DNA from 2 places in the Shewanella sp. GD04112 genome. Region 2 is predicted to be linked to the other one. Evidence: predicted binding sites of a transcription regulator. Region 2 holds the regulator's gene; the other holds the start of a gene.
What was found. The regulator sigma-54, encoded in region 2, starts transcription at its own class of promoters, with help from an activator protein. The targets are predictions, from matches to a motif close to GTTGGCACGNNNNTNGNNT.

Region 1 (10,554 bases), 2.6 Mb from region 2:
ATATGGAAAACGCTATCGCCCTGTGTCACGGCGAATTTGGCTTAGGTCAGGGGGAGTTTGATGTGCTCGCGACCCTCAGACGTTCGGGCGAGCCTTATATGCTATCGCCTTCGCAGCTGTATCAGAGCATGATGTTAAGCTCTGGCGCTATGACCAGTCGCTTAGACCGGCTTGAAAATAAAGGGCTGATTGCCCGTGAGCACAGTAAGGAAGACCGCCGCGCCGTGCATGTGTCGCTCACCACCGAAGGCAAGGCGTTGATTGATGCGGCGCTGCCCAAACATATTCAATGCCAAAGCGCGTTATTGGCTGGGGTGCCTAGCGCCGAGCGCGCAATATTGCAGCAGATTTTAAAGACTTGGCTTGCTCACTTTGAACGTTAATTGACCCAGTTTCTGGGGATGAGAGACAAAGTGTTGTATGGCGTCTTAGGGATAGCATCAGGGAGTGACTATGGTAAAAAAACGCGAAGCGTTTGAAATTGAAGGCAAGCGAGTCATTGCGGGCACGCAAATGGGGATAAAACTTCCCGCCGCTAAACTCTATACCGATACCCAACTCGATATTCACGTGGAAGTGTTCCATGGCCTTAAACCTGGCCCGACACTGTTAGTCTGCGCCGCCATCCATGGCGATGAGCTCAATGGCATTGAGATCTGTCGGCGCTTGCTTGGACGCGTCAATCCTAAGAATTTAGCCGGCACCCTGATTGTGGTGCCTATAGTCAATGTGTTTGGTTTTATTCAACAATCCCGTTATCTCCCCGATAGGCGTGACCTCAATCGTTGTTTCCCCGGCTCGAGCAAAGGTGCGCTGGCGAGCCGTTTAGCCAACCTTTTTGCTACCCAATTATTAGTGCACGCAACCCATGTGATTGATTTACATACGGGTGCTATTCATAGAGATAACTTACCGCAGATCCGCTGCGATACCAGTGATGCAACCATGTTAGCCATGGCCAATGCCTTCGGCGCGCCACTTATCATGCACTCCAAGGCGCGTAGCGTGTCGATGCGTGGCTATGCGAATCAGCAGGGTATTCCCTGTATTTTGTATGAGGCGGGCGAGGCGCTGCGCTTTAGTGAACTGGCGATTAAGTCGGGTCTTAAGGGCGTACTCAATGTGATGCGCAGCCTTGGTATGCTCAAGGGGCGAGTCAGTAACAAGGTCGCCAGCGTGAGTGCAATACGCAGTTATTGGGTTCGCAGTGAGTCCGATGGTTTAGTGAATATGAAGCTTAAACTCGGGCAGCGGGTCAATAAGGGGTATATCATCGCCCATATTGTGAGTCCGCATGGGGGCGATAGCGTAGCCATTCGCGCCCCCACCGATGGCATTATCATTGGGATCAGCAATATACCTGTGACCAACGAAGGTGAGGGCATGTTCCACATTGCGCAGTTCGAGGGGGATGAAATTGAAATCGCCAACGAACAACTCGATGAATTTTTAATGGAATACGCCTGATATTAACTGTGCCATAGCTTTACAGCCAATAGCCCAATGAGGAGTCAAATGAAGACTGTTAACGTCGGTAATAAACAGATTTGCCCGAGTAAAATTCTTTGTATTGGGCGTAATTATGTCGACCATATCCACGAGCTGGGTAATGACATTCCCGAAGATATGGTGGTGTTTTTCAAGCCCAACTCGGCGATTAGCACTGTGCTGCATGCTGAGCATTTAGGCGAAGCGCTGCACTATGAAACTGAGCTGTGTTTTATCTATCAGCAGGGGCGTTTTAGCCATGTTGGGGTCGGGCTGGATCTCACTAAGCGAGAGCTGCAAAGCAAACTGAAAGCCAAGGGATTACCCTGGGAAAAGGCCAAAGCCTTCGATGGCGCGGCGCTCTTTAGTCCCTTTGTTGCTATCGATGATGCCAGCGCGGCATTTGAATTTAGCTTGACGATCGACGGGGCGTTAACCCAAGCGGGCCATATTGAGTTAATGATCTATAACCCGCAGACGATTCTAGAAGAATTACAACGCTTTACTACCTTGGAAGACGGCGACATTGTGATGACAGGCACCCCGAAAGGCGTCGGCATCATTCCACCGAATCGGGTATTTAAGGTGGCCTTAGGCCTAAAGGATGCGCCAAACCAAGCGCCCTTGGTCGAATGTGAATGGCAAAGCCAGTAATGCAATGACGGCGCCCTCTGCATCGGCTCATCAGGCGACTAGTGAGTGGGCAATCAACCCCCTTTGGCAATATTTGCTCGCTTTAGGGGCAGAGCCTGAGCATTTAGCGTCGCTACTTACACAAGCAAGGGCGCTTTCATATCAACCTGGCGAGTGCTTGTTACCCCAAGGCGAGCGTCAACCCTTTGCCTATTTTGTGGTGGATGGCATAGTGCGCGCTTGTCACTATACCCAAGAGGGCAGTGAGCGCTGCAAGGAGTTTTACTTCGAAGGTGAGCTTTGTTTCTTATATCGCAGTTGGTTAAAGCAGGATATTGCGCCCTATCAGCTAGAAACCGTCAGTGCTTGTCGGTTAGTACAAATGCCACTTGCCGTGTTAAACGAGCCATCGATGCAGCGAGTACAACTTGCACTACTCAAACAGCAATTATTGTATAAAGAACAAAAAGAAGCCTTTTTGCTGCTTAACACACCAGAGCAACGTTACTTACATTTACTCGAGCATTTTCCCCTCTGGGTTGAACGTTTAACCCATGCCCAACTGGCTAATTATATTGGCATTACTGCGATTAGCCTGTCGCGGATCCGTAGACGTTTGCAAGATTCAGTATAAACAGCCATCCAATTAACTTAAGTTAATGCGCTTTTTGGTCATCCCCTGCATGCTCCTCGGCTATCAGTCTGAGTCATAGCGGAATGTATTGGCTTATTTCATAGGCCGATATCGAACCCTAAAGGAGCCTATCTTGAGTGCTTTTACCCTGTCGCAACTATTGGTGGCGATTGCCATCGTTTTCGATTTGATCTCGTTTCAATTTAAGTCGCGTGAGCGCATCGTCGCCTGCTTATTCGTCTCGGGAATCTTAATCTCCATCCATTTTTGCTTATTGGCACAATGGACTGCCGCAGGGCTAATGGGGATTGCCAGTGTGCGTTACCTCACCAGTATTTTTACGACGTCTAAAAAGGCCATGTGGGGTTTTAGTGGGGCTGCGGTGCTGATGAGCGGCTTGACCTACAGCGGGCTTGTGAGCGTGATAAGTTGTATTGGAACGCTGTTTCAAACCCGCGCAGCCTTTTGTCAGGCGGATAAAAATCTGCGCTTATTGATGATAGTCGGCACCAGTTTTTGGTTGTGCCACAATATCTTAATTGGCTCGCCTGTGGCGGTATTGATGGAACTGCTGTTTATTGGCAGTAATCTCGTGGGGTATTACCGCCATTATTTTCGTGGACAATTGCACTCGTCCAAAAGGAAGGCTTAGATACCTGCTACGGCCTCCATGTCTAGCTCGATATCGGTACAGCCTTTGGGGCAGAAAATACCTGCTGCCTGCTCGGCTTTAGCTGTCTCCGGCAAGATGACTTTGAGGGTTTGATTACAGCTTGGACATTGCACAGGCTTACCTTTAAATACCCGTTTTATCAAGTTTTTCTGTTCATTAAACGAGTTTGCAGTGGTTTGGTTTAACACAGCAAAAGGGCTGGTCGATGCATTGGTCATTGGCGATAAAATCCTTAAAAGCTCGGCAATATTTTTATGGGATTGATGCATTTTACGGACAGAATTATAGCCCGATTGGGAACGGGAATGAAAAGTCTAAATCATATATATGTCAGCATGGGTTAACTTGCTGAACTTGTGCTGACTAAAAGCAAAAATAAGCGGCTTTGACCTTGTAGGAAGAGCAATTTTTTGATGCTATCAGCAAGGCGGTTTTTATCATAAGAGTGAAACATGCCGCGACTAGGATATTGGGGGAAAAAATGAGTATGTTTGTTAAATTAACGATAGCGGCGACTGTCCTTGTGCTCAGTATTCTTGCCGCGGGCATTTATCGTTTTGATATGACCAATGATGATATCTACATGGTCATGGAAGATGGCCAAGTGCTGCAATACGATGAGGCCATGGCGCAGGCCGATGCTAAGGCAAAAGCCAAAGAGACGGCATTATCTTCCAATGAAGATGCCATCGAATCAGTGGTGCCAAGTGAGGTCAAACCGGTGGCGAACGCCTCCGAGGTGATGCTGAAACTCTTTAGCTTAAATACGGCCAATCCCTTTGAAGTTAAGCTGCCCGATAGCCAACTGCCCGTGGTGTTGACGCACTTTATTAAAATCAAGCAAACGGAATTTGCGCTGGGGGATTATCAACAAGGTGATGAAAAGGGCAGGGTATTGCTAGATTATATGCGGATCACACCGCTTAATTTTGATCCAGCATTAGAACCCGATACCCAAAGCGATGTGCCATTGCAGGATGATCCTAAGCAGCAAACCATGCCCTTTGTGGCGCCTTTTATTGTCAAAAATCAAGGTTCGGGGGTATTTGTGTACCTCGGTTTATTCAGCTTAGATTATGGCCAAAATCGATTACAGCACTTAGGTAGTGTGTTTATTGGCGATCGCATCGAAGTCGATAGTATTGAACCCGTGTATCCCTTTGAAGCCCCATTTAAAGTTGCTATCACCTATCGCGATAGGGCGGCTGGTCAACCTATGGCAGAGGAGCCGAATGTGGCTAAAACCCTTGAAGTCGGTGTGAGTGAGTCGGAAATCAAAGCACTGAATTAGGTTTATATCTGGGCTTATGCTAAGTTAATTTTACCTCAGCTACGGCTGAGGTATTTATTTCACTTAGCGGCTGGGAAAGCTAAGGTTTTGGCATAAAACATAAAATTAAAACAAGGAGCGTGTCATGGAAATGACCAAAGTCACGGGCAAATTTGATGTTAAGCTCAATCCCGAGAATGCCTATGCCACAGGTGTGGGCGGCGTGAACTTGGGCAGAATGACCTTAGATAAAACCTTTTATGGTGAGCTAGAAGCTCGCAGCCAAGGCGAAATGCTCAGTGCTATGACAGCGGTAAAAGGCTCTGCGGGTTACGTGGCGATTGAGCAAGTCGTGGGAAAACTGTGCGGCAGACAGGGCAGTTTTGTGCTGCAACATTTTGGCATTATGACCGATGGTCAAAACCGATTACACCTTGAGGTTGTCCCCCATTCAGGCGCGGGTGAGCTCGTGGGGCTATATGGCACTATGGCGATAAGCATCGAAAATGGACAACATTTTTATGAGTTTAGCTTCTGCATCGAACAGGAAGCCGAAGCCTAAGGCATGATTAACATGACATCGCGCCGATAAAACAAAACCAGCCGAAGCTGGTTTTGTGGTTTTTGCCCGAGTGACTAATATCAAGCGTTGAATTGGCAAGCGCTGAATTAGCAAGGGCTGCATGTCAGGACCATTATGAGGTTTTGACTTTGATTTTATCGACGACCTTTTTCACATCATCGGTATTTTTGGCAATGGTCAGGGCTAATTGACGCTCTGCATCGCTAGCCACTTCACCCTGCAAGGTCACTACGCCATCGGCAACGTCGACATTAATTTGGGTGCCCGATACGTCGGTCGAGAACAACAGACGGGTTTTCACGACTGTTGCAACCTTAGAGTCGGTTAGGGTCTTCACCACCTCACTGGTGCCTTCGTCTTCATTCATCACGGTTAATTTGTTATCGACCCCTTTTACCCCATCTAAGCTTTTGATGAGCTCAGCGGCGAGCGCCTTATCGACACTGCTCTCCACTTGACCGGTTAAGGTGACATGGCCGTTTTTCACGTCGGTCATAATGTCAAAGGAGTTGAGGTTAGTATTGAGCAACAAAGTCGTTTCGGCCTTGCCATCGATCCAAGCATCTTTGGCATCGTCTTTCCAATCCTGTGCGGCGGCCACATTTAAACTGATAGAACCGACAAGTAAGGTGGTTAAAGCTAAAGTTGTCGTGTTTTTCATAATGATATCCTCCGTTGTTATCTCGAAGGAACTAAAGCGTGAATCGTGCCAATATTTTTATCTTACTGATTTTAAATGGGTTAAGTGTTGTTTGCACTTATTTTAGGTGTTTGGCTTAATCGCCAAATCGGCGCTTTTTACCGACAAAATGTAAATATTACCGAGGGTGATTCAGCGATTGGGCTTAAGTGGGATAGGCGTTAAGCTCAAATAGATCGCAGGCAACAAAAACGCGGCTCAGTTGGCCGCGTTATTGGCTGGCATGGCTGCCTTACAGGGCTTGGCTACGCAGGTGTAAGGTATCCAAATGGATTTGTAGCCAGGCAATATCTTCGGCCAATTGGCTGATTAACCTCGGGTGGTTGGCCTTTTTAATTAACTGTTTGAGATGGTTAAGGCGCTGACGCTCAAGCTCACAGAGCACGACGAGGGCATCGGCAAGTTGTTGTTTGATAAGTAAAGCATCGACATCGGCATAGGGCCGAGTCTGCGACGGCGGCACCGAGTTCGGGCTCATTTGTTGTAATGATTGGGCGAGCAATTGCTTAAATCGCGCCAGCATCCCTTGATACGTCTTGATTTGGGCGATAAAAATGCGTTTTAGGCTGTAGTCATCGACAGTGGTATTGGCCCGAGTATAAAAATCCACGCCGGTTTGCGTTAGCTCGATTAACTCATTAACCAGCTTAATATCGGCGCTCAGCTCGGTCTGATGTTGCGCAACATTAGACGTCATAACGACCTCCTGTGGTAGTTTGGGCAGCTCCGCCGACACGGATTGCCCAAGTTTTTTATGGAAATATCAGCTTCATTCAGCTGCTATGCATATTTCGTTCACTTTTTAATGATAAGTTAATGACTTGATTTAACTGATCATATTTATCCATTGTCGCTAGTGGGCTGCTTATTATCGGCAACTCTTACCGTTGAGATTGTTAAAATTTCACGGCTGGCATACAGTGGTGCTTCATTCACAGGGAGTGGCACAAGATGATCCGACCAACGCTTTTCTATCATCTACAGGACTTCGAGACCGAGCAGGCATTAGTGCAGCTCGAGGGCGCGCAGACCTACAACAAGCTACGCAGTACCGATGATTTATCTTGGATTAGTCAGCTGGAGGCCAATCGTATCGATGTGGCGATCATTGAGCTGCCCCGTCTAAGCCGTGAAGATTACTTAGCCTTACTCGAGTCGAGCGCCATTGCGGATGTGGAGTTTATTTTCCTCTCCGACGGCCTGCCGAATCCTCACCTCGATAAACTCTTGTCCAAATACGCAGGCTACCATTTCCGTAAGCCCATCGATATGTCGTTGCTGTGCGAAACCTTAGCGGATTTTGCCCTGCATCTGGTTGCCAATACCTCGACACGCATTCGTCCGTTTGCCAGCGAATTGGACCAATATGGTCTGCTGGTGGGCTCCTCATTACCTATGCACCGCTTGTATCGCACTATCCGCCGCGTGTCGGCCGCCGAGAGTAATGTGTTGATTATCGGTGAGAGTGGCGCGGGTAAAGAACTGGTCGCTAATACCATTCACTTAGCCAGTCCGCGGGTGAATAAGCCCTATATTGCGATTAACTGCGGCGCCTTGAGCCCAGAATTGGTCGATAGTGAACTCTTCGGCCATGTAAAAGGCTCTTTCACTGGCGCGAATCGCGATCATCAAGGGGTATTTGAGCAGGCCGAAGGCGGCACCTTATTTCTCGATGAAGTCACCGAAATGCCCCTAGAGCATCAAGTTAAGCTGTTAAGAGTGCTCGAAAATAATGAATATCGTCCCGTCGGCAGCCCTAAGGTGCTCAAGGCAAATGTGCGTATTGTGGCGGCGACAAACCGCGATCCTTTAGTGGCGATTGAGCAAGGACAACTGCGGGAAGATTTGTACTTTCGCTTAGCGCATTTCCCCATTCAAGTGCCGCCATTGCGGGAGCGTGGGGAAGATATTGTCGGACTTGCGAAGCATTTTCTGGCCTATCGCAATGCGGCAGAAAAACAGAGTAAAGTGTTCTCGCCCTCAAGTTTAGAGGCGATTGCGGCCCACGCTTGGCCGGGGAATGTGCGCGAGTTAAAGCATGCTATCGAGCGCGCTTATATTCTGGCGGACCATGAGATTACCCCTGAGCATTTACAGCTTACGCCCAGTTTGGATAAAGAGGCGACTGCAGAGGAAAATGTCGTGATCCCCCAAGGTATGCGCCTTGAGGAGCTGGAAAAAATCGCCATTTACCAAGCGCTTGAAACGAGTCTGGGCAATAAGACCGACACCGCCGAGCAGCTTGGGATCAGCGTTAAAACCCTCTATAACAAGCTCAGTAAATATGAGCAGGAGTCAGATGCTCAAACTGTTGTTGATGCCGTTAGCGAAGATTCCGTTAGCAATAGCGTCGCCAAGTAGTGACCTACATAAAATGCCTGAAAATAAGCTAATGCATTGATTCAGCTTTTGATTCAGAGTTGATTCTGAATGTGTTAGCTTATTTGGGGCTCTAACTGCGGTTCAGCATTTTGCGCTTGATAGGGCACAAACACCTTCAAAGAGGCGGGCAGGATATCGATATTGAGTTGCTCCGGCTCACAAATCTCGCCATCAATCACATACTTGCATGGGGGCTGACTGCTGATCTTCACCTTTTTCGCGTGGGCATGTTTCACTTTACCCGTGTTGGCCGAGGGCGCAGAGTCGCTATTGGCGGCCTCTTTAATCCAGCCGGTAAAAGCCAGTTCAGCCAGACTGATAAGCTGTTCATTCGGCTCATTATTTGAATCTAACCAAGTGATATCCAACAAGCCGTCGGTCATATTGGGTTCGCCCTTACCTTGGGCGAGTAAGCTGGTAAAAGGTGCGGCATTGGCAACCACTAGGCTGTGGGTTTGCACTGTCATTGGGGTTTGGTCATCTAAAGTCAGCTGCAACTCGAGGTTGGTGTCGGTGTTCACCGCGCGCCACAAACCATCGAGGTAGGCGAGTTGGCCGAGGGCATTTTTACGCTCGCGGCTCGCCGACTCAATCATTTGCTGCTCAAACCCAATGCCGACCAGCAGTAACACCAGTCGCGCATTGCAACGCGCTGTGTCTATGGTCTGTGTCTGGCCTTGGATAATATTATCAAGGGCTTGGGAGACGGCATTGAGCTTACTGCTTAAACCAAAGAGGGCGTGTGACAGGGCATTAGTGGTGCCTAGCGGGATAATGCCTAAGGTGATATCGGTGTCGATAATCTCCGCCGCGACCTCTGTGACTGTGCCATCGCCCCCGCAAGCGATGATGATATCGGCGCCCTGAAGCCGGGCTTTTTTCGCTTGGGTTTGGGCGCTAATCTCTGGCGTGGTGAGCGCTAACTGCACCTCAAAATAGCGTTTCAGCTCAGTGCAAATTTGTTCGCCATGGCTCTGCCATTTACCCGCGCCAGAGACGGGATTGGCGATAATCCAGGCTCGCTTATGCAGTTTGATTTCCCCTTGAGTGTACATCTGCTCCAGCGCTTTGAGTTGCCAGCGATTTAACCCTGCGGTTTTACGAATGCTTTTAATCTGTTGCAGCACCTCGGCGAAGCTGAGCTCGGGGCGGCGGCACATAAGATAAGCGGCCAGCACCATTACGGAGCGCCCGCGGCCGAGCGCACAGTGGATTAATACCCGCTTTTGGGCGCGTACTTGACGGTGTAACCAGTTAATCGCCTGATTTAATTGGGCGCTAGTTGGCACGCTGTGGTCAAGAATAGGGATATTCAGATAGTCGATATGATCCTCATACAGGGACACATCGAGGCCGTCGAATTCGGCGGTGACATCTAAAATAGCGGTAATGCCATAACGATTCAGTTTAGGTAAATCGGCAGCGCTTAAGCGGCTACCCAAGTATAGATATTTATCAATGGCTTGCATTGAAGGCACGCTATCGCGGCGCCGAGCCCAGAGATTATAGAGTCGGCATCCTAATAAAAATGGAATAAAGCCCCAACGGATATACCAAGGGATGGATCCATCCTGACGTTTTCTAAAAATACTGGCGAGATTAAACCAATAGGCCGAGCCGACAAGGGCGAGGGATAGGCTGCTCCATGCCCAAATAAAGGTGAGGATAGGGGAGTGGCCCGTTACGGCAAAATAGCCAAATAACAGTGCTCCGAACAGGTAGAAATACTTAATGTGGATCCTACTCAGCATTGGCATCTCCTCCATTGATAAGCGGCGAGCCTCAGGGAAACCCACTTTATCGTGACCAATAGCTGTCGCGATAAAGTGGCTCGGTGGTACTCAATTGAACTGTGGTTCCCTGATAGGCTCGTTTGCGGGGCTCACTACTCTCCGTCATCCGTCCTAGCAGCGGGTATCTTTCGCTTTAACGCCTTCTTTCAGTTCTTCACAGGCATCTTCAATCGCATTGCCGGTATCTGTGATGGCTTCATCGATTTTTTCGCCTGCGTCCTCGGCGTGATTGTCGCTACAGGCTGACAGTCCAAAGGTTAATAATAAGGCTAAAAATGCAGTGGTAATCATGGTCATAGGTTTCATATCGATTCTCCTTTTATCCAATTTAAGCGCGTGGTACCTTGCCCTTAAGGGCATTGACCAGCAGGGAAATCACAAGTAATACAATAAATAAG
Region 2 (10,554 bases):
CACTGAGGCGACTGCACCAATTGAACTCAGGGCCGCTGGCAGTTTAAAGGCGGCGATGAACGATATTATTGCCGCTTATCAAGCGAAATCCGACGCCAAAGTCGCGGCGCAATATGCGCCTTCGGGCTTATTACTCAAGCGGATCCAAGAGGGTGAGCGAGTCGATATCTTCGCCTCGGCGAATATGAAACACCCACAGGCCTTAGTCGATGCGGGAGTGGGTCAAGAGGTGCAAATGTTTGCCCGTAACCAGCTCTGCGCCATTGCCCAGGCGGATGTACCACTCACCAATGCGAACTTATTAGATACCCTGCTCGCGCCGCAAACTAAGCTCGGGACGTCGACGCCAAAAGCCGATCCCGCGGGGGATTATGCTTGGGTAGTGTTTGCGAAAGCCGAAGGCTTAAAAGCCAATGCAAAAACCACATTAGAAACCAAAGCCTTGCAGCTAACGGGTGGGCCTGAAAGTGCTAAACCGCCCAAAGATCGTAATCCCTATGCTTGGGTGATGGAAAATAAGCAGGCGGACGTGTTCTTAACCTATTGCACCAATGCGGTGCTGGCACAAAAAGAAGTGCCGAGCCTCAAGATTGTCGATTTACCGCCTGAGCTAGCGGTCGGTGCCGACTATGGCCTATTGGTGTTAAAGGATGCCAATAGTGCGGCCGCACCTTTAGCCGAGTTTATTTTGTCTCCTGAGGGACAGGCTATTCTATCGGGTTATGGTTTTCAGCCGCCCAAAAAATAGTGCTAATCGACTCATTAAAATGGCGCCCTATGGCGCCATTTTTGTTGTTCGTTTTAGCAGGTTGAGTACTAGTGCATTAAATACAGGGTCGCTAATCCTAGGAAGGCAAACAGACCAATCACATCGGTGACTGTGGTGAGCACCATGCCGCCCGCTAACGCAGGATCCACTTTTAAGCGCTTTAAGATCAGCGGAATACTGGCGCCAGCCAGTCCTGCGACCGTCATATTGATGAGCATTGCGCCGCCAATCAGGCTGGCAAGCGCCATATCATCTTTCCAAACTAATACCGCGATAAACACCAAAATCGACCACATGAGGCCGTTCAAAAAGCCAATGGCGAGTTCTTTGCCAATCAGCCAGCGGGCGTTACTCTGGCCAATATGACCCAAAGCAATCCCACGGATCACCAGAGCTAAGGTTTGATTACCCGCGACCCCGCCCATGCTAGGGACAATTGTCATTAAAATCGCAATCGTGGCGAATTGTTCGATTGTGCCTTCAAACATATTGCTGACAGAGGCTGCTAACAGGGCGGCAAACAGGTTAATTGTCAGCCAGAGTGAGCGGCGGAAAGTGCTCTTCACTACAGGGGCGAAGGTATCTTCATCGTCGTCCATCCCCGCCATCCCCATCATGGAGTGCTCGGCGTCTTCACGGATAACATCCACCACGTCATCGATGGTGATACGCCCGAGTAACTTGCCCTCACTATCGACCACGGGGGCGGATACCCAGTCATGGCGCTCGAACAGCTGCGCGACTTCACTGTCGGACATGCCCACGGGAATGCTCTCGATATCGGTATCGATAATACTGCTGATATGAGTATTGGGATCGCAGGTGAGCAGATCCGCAAGTTTGACCCCGCCAAGTACGCGATCGTGCTTATCCACCACGTATAAGGTGTCTGTGGTATCGGGCAGATTGCCCCGTTGGCGCAAATAACGCAGTACCACATCGATATTCACATCGGGCCTTAAGGTCACAGTATCTGTGTTCATTAGGCTGCCCGCGGTTTCGTCGGGGTATGAGAGTGCCTGCTCCACCCGTTGGCGGTTTTGCAGACTCATTGACTGCAATACTTGCTTATAGACGGTATCCGGCAAGCTTCGCAGGATATAAGCGAGATCGTCCGTATCCATACTGGCGGTGGCCTTGGCGACCCGCTCTGGACTCATGGCGCGGATCAGCGGATCTTTTAACTCTTCACTGAGTTCATCGAGAATATCCCCAAGCTGATCTTGATCGATAAGTTGCCACAACACTTGCCGCGCCTTAGGGGGCGAGGACTCTAAAATCAATGCGATATCCGACGCCGCCATGTTTTGCAGCATTTGCCTGACATGCACAAACATACCGCTATTGAGGGCATGGCTCAGTTGGTCGAGACGTTGTTCGACTTGTAAGCTGTCTGAGGCTTCTACAGGCATGTTTCCTCCAAGGTGGTGACGGTGGATGGGTGGCGTTTGGCTGTTGAGGACTAAGCCAAAGCGCAGCAGTATATTGTAATTGAGCGCACGGGAGGGCGTCGAGTCACAAATGTGTTTTACTGGTATAAGGTGCTGAAATCAAAACCAAACAGGGTACTGAATAACGGCAGGGAGCATCGAGGTGAGATGTCGGGGCTATTAGCAGGCTTCGTCGAACTTAGCGTCGATAAGCGCGCAAATGGCATTGAGCGCAGGCTCGGCATCTGGGCCTTCGGCAATCAGGGTAATGGTTTTACCCATGCCTGTTTCTAGCATAAGTAACCCTAAAACACTGGCGGCAGAGGCCTGTTTTTCACCTTGGATCAGAGTAATGCTGGCATCAAACTCAGACGCAAGCACCACGAGCTTAGTGGCGGCGCGGGCATGTAAACCAAGCTTATTGCAGATGGTGACTTGGCGCTCAAGCTTTGGCATGACTTAACTCTCGGTGTCGGGCATTCACTTTGTGTTTGCCGTTGCTAAAGCGTTTAGCCAGTTGTTCGGCCACGTAAACCGATCTGTGTTGACCACCAGTACAGCCGATGGCGATGGTCAGATAGCTGCGGTTATTACGCTCTAAGTGGGGTAACCAAGTCTCGAGTAAATTCTCGATTTGCCAGATGAACTTATTGACCAGTGGCTGGCGATTTAAAAACTCTGCCACAGGTTCATCTAAACCTGTGAGGGGGCGCAACTCGGGTTCCCAGTGGGGGTTGGGTAAAAAGCGCACATCAAACATAAAGTCGGCTTCGGTTGGCATACCATGCTTAAAACCGAAAGACTCGAAGTTGATCACCAGTTCCTTATCGACACTGCCAAGCAGGATTTGCCGTACTTGGTCGCTGAGTTCATAGATATTCAGATTCGAGGTATCTATGTAGTGATCCATCTGCTGTGACAGGGGCTCGAGCAACTTGCCTTCAAGCTTAATGGCTTCCTGCAGTGATACTCGGCTCTTAGATAAGGGATGTAAGCGCCGAGTCTCGCTGTAGCGCTTTAGCAGTACTTTATCGCTGGAGTTTAAGAAGAAGCTGGTAAGTTCAGTGCCCTCTGGCAGGCTAGCAAGCTGTTTGACGAGTACCTTGTCTTGCTCCGGCAGGTTACGCACGTCGACGCTGATGGCGACGAGATCGTTACTGCCCTTGAGCTGTTCGAGTAAGCTGCCAATCAGCGGCAAAGGAAGATTATCGACACAATAGTAGCCGAGATCTTCCAGCACTCTTAGTGCGACCGATTTGCCTGAGCCTGAGCGCCCTGACACTATGACCAGTTTCATCCAGTGATTACCTGATAGAGTTCCGTTTCATCATGCGTCTTGCGCAATTGCTTCAATATTTGCTTGTCGCTGAGCTTTTCAGCCATGCAGGACAAAGTGCTTAAGTGCTGTTGACATTGGTCAGCAGGCACTAGCAGCGCAAATAAAATGTCGACAGGTTGTTTATCGATAGCATCAAAGGCTATCGGCTCCTCACATTTCACCAATATGGCTATGGGTTGTGTTATATCGGTTAATCGACCATGTGGAATGGCGATGCCGTTACCTATACCTGTGCTCCCCATCTTTTCGCGCGCCACTAGGCTTTCGAAGATCTCTTGAGATGAGAGGGTGGGGTACTGGGCAGCGGCTAAGTCGCTGATAAGTTCCAGTACCTTTTTCTTACTGCCCGGAGTGGCGCAGGTCGTGCATTCCGGCCGCAGTATGGTACGAAGTTCCATTGCTAGTGTTTTGTTAACTTCTCTTTGTGTTTAATAACCTGACGATCAAGCTTGTCGATCAGGACGTCTATGGCAGCATACATATCTGCATGCTCTGAAGTCGCGAAGACTTCACCACCGGTGAGGTTTATTCTCGCTTCGGCAATTTGTTGCATTTTCTCAACATTGAGCACAACGTGCACATTATTGATCTGTTCGAAATGACGTTCAAGTTTTGAAAACTTTTCCTCAACATAAGCCCGTAACGATTCAGTAATCTCGATATGGTGTCCACTCAGGTTTATTTGCATATAAACGTCCTCCGATTTCCACTTTAGGCTATAAACTTTTACGCTGATTGGAAGGGGGAATAAGCATCGCCTCTCGGTACTTCGCAATGGTTCTGCGCGCAACGTTAATTCCCTGTTCTGCCAGAAGTTGTGCCATCTTGCTGTCGCTTAATGGTTTTTTCTGGTTTTCCGCTGCAACCAGTTTCTTAATGAAGGCTCTGATTGCCGTGGATGAGCACTCACCGCCATCATCAGTCCCGACGTGGCTTGAGAAGAAATATTTTAGTTCAAAAAGTCCCTTTGGGGTATGCATGTATTTTTGTGTGGTCACCCGTGAAATGGTGGACTCATGCATCTCTACCGCCTCGGCGATATCGTTTAGGACCATAGGTTTCATGGCTTCTTCACCGTATTCGAAGAAGCCCTGTTGATATTGCACTATGCAGTTTGCCACCTTGAGCAGTGTTTCGTTACGGCTTTCAAGGCTTTTGATAAACCACTTGGCTTCTTGCAGATGCCCGCGGATAAATTGGCTATCGGCTTGGCTTTTAGTGCTGCGTGCCATGGCTGCATATTGTTGATTAACATTGATTTTTGGCATGCAGTCCGGGTTTAACTCGACCACCCAGCGGCCATTTTTCTTCGATACCGACACATCGGGGATGACATATTCTTCATCAACAGGGGTGATGAGTAAGCCGGGGCGAGGGTTTAAGGTTTGGATGAGGGCAATGCTATCGCGCAGATCATCTTCCTTAAGCTTGGTCTTACGCATTAACAATCTAAAGTCGCGGGCGGCGATCAGATCTAAATGATCTTTGATCAACATGCGGGCGTTTTCGAGGTGTGGAGTATCCGGCGCAAAGTGGGAGAGTTGGATAAGCAGACATTCGCTTAAATCCCTTGCGGCGACACCAACGGGATCGAAGTGTTGAATGCGCTTGAGTACGGCTTCGACTTCATCCAGTTCTATCTCTGGATTGCCCATGGCCTCGAGGATATCTTCAGTACTTTGAGTGAGATAACCCTGATCGTCGATGGCATCAATAATCGCGGTGGCGATGGCTAAATCGGTTTCAGAGAAGGGCGTGAGGTTTTTCTGCCATTCTAAATGTTCGTACAGGCCTTCACTGGTTTCCCCTTGGAAGGGCATGTCATCTTCACGGCTGGCGCCAGCACCTGAGTTTGGTGATGCGGTAAAGACTTCATCCCAAGTGGTGTCCATGGGGAGTTCTTCGGGCAGGGATTCTTTGGTCAGCGACTCGGCAATGTCTACGGTGGAATTGTCTTGTTCCTGTGGCTGAGCTGTCGTTTCGCTAAAGTCGGTATCGGCGATATCTTGCTTACGTTCGGTAGGCGCGTCGAATTGCTCCTCTTCCAGCTCGAGAAGAGGATTAGAGTCTAAGGCTTGCTGGATCTCTTGCTGCAGTTCCAATGACGACAATTGCAACAGACGAATGGCCTGTTGAAGTTGTGGCGTCATGGTTAACTGTTGACCCAGTTTGAGCTGGAGTGACGCTTTCATGTTACCGCTGATCCCTACGTTATTATTTTGAATTTAGGCCGCTTGTTATCATATTGATGGTGCTGATAAGCCAAAATTCAAGGCTAATTGGCTCTGTTTAAGTAACTATAGCCTGAATTGTTCACCTAAGTACACAGCCCTAACTTGCTGATTGTCTAAGATCTCTGCGGGAGTTCCTTCGGCAATCAGGTTTCCGTGACTGACAATGTAAGCATGTTCACAGACGTCTAAGGTTTCGCGCACATTGTGGTCTGTGATCAGTACCCCAAGGCCTCGGCTCTTGAGTTGTTCGATGATTTTCTTGATATCGATAACCGAAATCGGGTCGACACCGGCGAAGGGTTCATCGAGCAGAATAAACTTAGGATTGGCCGCTAAGGCGCGGGCAATTTCGACGCGGCGACGTTCACCGCCCGATAACGACATGCCTTGGCTATCGCGAATATGGGTGATATGGAACTCTTCGAGCAGATGTTCCAGCTCTTCTTCGCGTTGATCGCGATTGAGCTCTTTACGGGTTTGCAGTACCGCCATGATATTGTCGTGCACGGTCAGCTTGCGAAAGATACTGGCTTCCTGTGGCAGGTAACCAATGCCTTTGCGGGCGCGCAGGTGCATAGGATCGGCAGTTAAATCATCATCGTCGATAAAGATATGGCCTTTATCACTTTTGACTAAGCCCACGACCATGTAAAAGGTGGTGGTTTTACCTGCGCCGTTTGGGCCGAGTAGGCCGACGACTTGACCCGTTTTGACCGTCAGACTGACATCTTTCACAACCTGACGACTCTTATAACTCTTAGCGAGATTCTGTGCTTTTAAGGTGATTTGGGTCATTTAGAATCCTGTTTTTTCACAGGTTTGTCCGCTGGCTGATTCTTGAGCTCTTCCTGATAGTTGTCAGGTTGAATAATGGTAATCACGCGATCATCGCCGCTACCCGTGCTCTCAGCGATTAGTTTCTGCTGAATAATATCGTAACGGATAAGGTTACCCGTCACTTGGCTACCCGCTTGGTCTAGGGTCGCTGAGCCTGTTAAGGTCAGGGTGCGGGTCGCCATTTCGTAGCGAATTTCTTTGGCGCTCGCCGAAGCTGGGCGTCCATCGTCGAGAATTTGGCTGTAAGTCGCAGGATTCCCCGTTGCCACTAAAATCTTGCTGTTTTCCCCTTCGGCAGAAAATGCACGTAGTTGATCCGCATGGATTTTAATCGAGCCTTGGGTGACTTCAACCGGACCGAAGAAAATGATCTGGTTGTTTTTAATGTCCGCAGTTTGGCTAACGGCTTTAATTTTCACTTCTTGCTGTAAGTCACCGACCTTGGCGAAGGCGCTCATGCTGGTGATTAGCATTAGGCCGGCAAGTAATATGTTATTTTGCTTCATAGGTTCCTACTACCTGACTGGTCAATTGCACTTCCTGCGCGTTAAGGTCGGCATAAAGGCCTTGCCCTTGAATATTAAAATCTTTCCCTGTGACGTAAATGATGCGGTCAGAGGTCATTATCATAGTGTTGAGATCGAGTTCTAAAAAACTGGTGGACAATGTCTGTATGGGTTCACCAGGGCTGATGGCATCGATAATAACATTATTTTCTAATACAACCTTGCCGGTATCTTTATTGAGTCGACCTTGGTCGGCTCGGATCTGCCATTTTGCTTTACCTTGGTCTGGATAGACAAGATAGACGGGCTCAGTAAAGTCGGTTTGGTTTTTCAGCTCATAGTGTTCCATGTGCTTTGCCGTGACGCGACTGTTAACTTGCCCTTGCTCATTAAACTCAATGCTGCGCAGATCTTCGATAATGTAATCGGGTCTGTCACTGACGTTCAAGCTGTCATCCGTATCGCCACCGCGTTTTTGCTGCACTTGCCAATATAGCACCAGCGCAGTACCAAAAAAGGCGATAATGGCGAGGGTCACACGACTCATATGCTCATCCCATGGGCGGAAGTGAACTTGTTTTGGCTCAATAAGAGCAGATCCGTGAGTTCCCTGAGTGCGCCATGTCCACCATTTAAGTGAGTCACAAAATGGGCGTGTTGGCGGACATAGGGATGCCCATCGGCAACACAGACGGCAAGGCCAACCACATTCATCACCGGCAGGTCGACAATATCATCACCGATATAGGCGACTTCTTCTGGGGTGACATTGTAGAGCGACAACAGCTCTTCATAGGGAACGAATTTATTATCTACGCCCTGATAAATATGGGTCACACCCAGCGCCGTCATGCGGTTTTCAACAATTTTAGACTGACGGCCAGTGATCACCGCCAGATTAAAACCACTGGTCAGTAATGAACGCACACCATAACCATCGCGGGTGTGGAAGGCTTTGAGCTCTTCCCCAGAGTTGCTCAAATAAATGCGGCCATCGGAAAACACTCCGTCCACATCGCAGATCAGCAGTTTAATTTTTTGCGCCCTTTGCCAAACATCGTCGCTGATGGGGCCGTAAAAACCTTGCTGTGGCATTAAATCACTCCCGCTTTAACCATATCGAGCATATTGAGGGCACCGACAGGATGATGTTCTTTATCTATCACTATCAGGCCGTTGATATTTTTGGAATCCATCACTTGCAGCGCCTGCGCCGCTAAAACGTTTTCAGTAATTGTGACACAGTTTCGCGTCATCACATCGGCGATAGGCGTGGTGCGTAGGTTGACTTGGGCATCGATAACCCGGCGAAGGTCGCCGTCGGTAAAGATACCCACGAGTTTGTTCTGTTCATCGATTACCGCCGTCATACCAAGGCCTTTCTTGGAGATCTCATACAGGGCATCGGTAATGCAGATATCGTGTTTAACCAAAGGTAAATCATCGCCGCTGTGCATCACGTTGCTGACTTTAAGCAGCAGCTTACGACCTAAGGCGCCGCCCGGATGGGACATGGCGAAATCTTCCCGGGTAAAGCCTTTAGCTTGCAGCAAAGCAATGGCGATGGCATCGCCCATGACTAAGGTTGCTGTGGTGCTTGAGGTTGGTGCCAGCCCAAGTGGGCAGGCTTCCTCTGGCACTTCAATACATAAATGAATTTTAGAGAGACGCGCCATGGTGGATTCTGGCTTGCCTGTCATGGCAATCACAGGGATGGCTTTACGTTGGATAACTGGCATCAGCGCGAGGATTTCGCTCGACTCGCCCGAGTTTGAAATCGCAAGAATCACATCATTGTCCGAGAGCACGCCTAGGTCACCATGGCTGGCTTCGCCGGGGTGGACAAAAAACGCTGGGGTGCCTGTGCTGGCGAGGGTGGCCGAGATTTTATTGCCAATGTGGCCAGATTTCCCCATCCCCATCACTATCACTTTGCCAGTGCAGTTGAGAATTAACTCGCAGGCTTGGGCAAATTCAACGGAATCGACATATTGATAAAGATTGTCGAGGGCCGATTTTTCAATATCGATGACTTTACAGCCCCACTGGCGCAATTGTGATTGGTCTACCATGTCTATCTCTCTTCTTGCATTGTCTTTGTCGCCCCGTTCTGGGATTGGAATAGCACAATTTGGTACGCGATAAAGATGATAAAATTAACGGCTTCTTACTCGGAGTAGCACTTTATTGTCCTGCCCTTGCCTATAGGGTTTAAGGCAATGGGGCAGGATAACCTGTTTAGCGATTGAATGCCTTGAGCAAAATCATCGTCTTGGTTGTTTTAGCGCTGCCACTTTTTATGGCTATGGCCGCCATGATAACCAGTTTGACATTCAATATGGCTTTTGAGTTAAGTTGTCTTGCCTAGTTCAGCGTGATTTCGCTTATCTTATTAGCCTTAACTAAACAATCCTGCTGATTAATCAACAAGGATGAAAACATTAAGTAACACTTTAGCTTCACAGAGCGAAAACTTAGGGCGCATTCTCGCTGGAAATGAGGCAAATTGAAAGTATCGCAGGACGATAGTGTCGATTCTGTTGTAGGTTAAAGCGCAATTACGTACAATTTGCGGCTCTTCGATTGGTCTGGGCAGGAAGCGTAGGCCACCTCTTTTCAAATATCGGAATCAAGCATGACTCAAGAACAAACGCCGTTGGTTGAGATCCGTCATTTGGGCTTCAGCCGTGGCCAGCGTGTCATATATGAAGATATTAGCCTGTCTATCCCTCGGGGCAAAGTCACCGCCATTATGGGCCCCAGTGGGATAGGTAAAACCACTTTGCTTAAGCTTATCGGTGGCCAATTAACGCCCGATAGCGGCCAAGTGTTGTTCGATGGTCAGGATGTGCATGCCGCGAGTCGTAGTCAATTATTCGAACTGCGTAAGCGCATGAGCATGTTGTTTCAAAGTGGTGCCTTATTCACCGATATCAATGTCTTCGATAACGTCGCCTTTGCGCTGCGTGAGCATTCGGGTTTACCCGAAGAGATTATTCGCTCAATCGTATTGATGAAGCTTGAAGCCGTTGGCCTGCGTGGCGCCGCGCAGATGATGCCAAGTGAGTTATCCGGTGGGATGCAGCGCCGTGCCGCTCTTGCTCGGGCGATCGCCCTTGAGCCTGAAATGGTGATGTACGATGAGCCTTTTGCCGGTCAAGACCCGATTTCCATGGGCGTGCTGGTGAAGCTTATCCGCGAACTCTCCGATGCGTTGAATCTGACCTCGATTGTGGTGTCCCACGATGTGGATGAAGTGCTCGGAATTGCAGATTATGTGTATGTGGTGGCCGATAAAAGAGTGATCGCCCATGGCACGCCTGAAGAGTTAAAGCATGCGGATAATCCGCAGCTCAAACAGTTTATTCAAGGCGCGCCCGACGGCCCTGTGCCTTTCCACTATCCGGCGAAGGATTATCAGCAAGAATTAATGGCTAAA

Region 1: a site for sigma-54 is predicted at 5,977-5,995, ahead of N7386_RS14910 (BON domain-containing protein). Genes of this name have one in related genera too.

What each region holds. Positions count from the first base shown of each region.
Region 1 is NZ_JAOEAL010000001.1:3,361,099-3,371,652, reverse strand. It holds gene N7386_RS14950 (MarR family transcriptional regulator) at 1-383, shown strand, start outside; gene N7386_RS14945 (succinylglutamate desuccinylase/aspartoacylase family protein) at 454-1,467, shown strand; gene N7386_RS14940 (fumarylacetoacetate hydrolase family protein) at 1,516-2,142, shown strand; gene N7386_RS14935 (Crp/Fnr family transcriptional regulator) at 2,147-2,755, shown strand; gene N7386_RS14930 (YgjV family protein) at 2,889-3,407, shown strand; gene N7386_RS14925 (hypothetical protein) at 3,404-3,646, opposite strand; gene N7386_RS14920 (hypothetical protein) at 3,910-4,719, shown strand; gene N7386_RS14915 (DUF3224 domain-containing protein) at 4,844-5,260, shown strand; gene N7386_RS14910 (BON domain-containing protein) at 5,394-5,942, opposite strand; gene N7386_RS14905 (hypothetical protein) at 6,214-6,678, opposite strand; gene N7386_RS14900 (sigma-54 dependent transcriptional regulator) at 6,933-8,342, shown strand; gene N7386_RS14895 (diacylglycerol kinase family protein) at 8,417-10,114, opposite strand; gene N7386_RS14890 (hypothetical protein) at 10,268-10,462, opposite strand; gene N7386_RS14885 (DUF1328 domain-containing protein) at 10,485-10,554, opposite strand, start outside.
Region 2 is NZ_JAOEAL010000001.1:780,492-791,045, forward strand. It holds gene N7386_RS03425 (molybdate ABC transporter substrate-binding protein) at 1-748, shown strand, start outside; gene mgtE (magnesium transporter) at 817-2,181, opposite strand; gene N7386_RS03435 (HPr family phosphocarrier protein) at 2,380-2,655, opposite strand; gene rapZ (RNase adapter RapZ) at 2,642-3,496, opposite strand; gene ptsN (PTS IIA-like nitrogen regulatory protein PtsN) at 3,493-3,936, opposite strand; gene hpf (ribosome hibernation promoting factor) at 3,939-4,226, opposite strand; gene N7386_RS03455 (RNA polymerase factor sigma-54) at 4,255-5,730, opposite strand; gene lptB (LPS export ABC transporter ATP-binding protein) at 5,836-6,567, opposite strand; gene lptA (lipopolysaccharide transport periplasmic protein LptA) at 6,564-7,115, opposite strand; gene lptC (LPS export ABC transporter periplasmic protein LptC) at 7,102-7,662, opposite strand; gene kdsC (3-deoxy-manno-octulosonate-8-phosphatase KdsC) at 7,659-8,210, opposite strand; gene N7386_RS03480 (KpsF/GutQ family sugar-phosphate isomerase) at 8,210-9,187, opposite strand; gene mlaF (phospholipid ABC transporter ATP-binding protein MlaF) at 9,751-10,554, shown strand, end outside.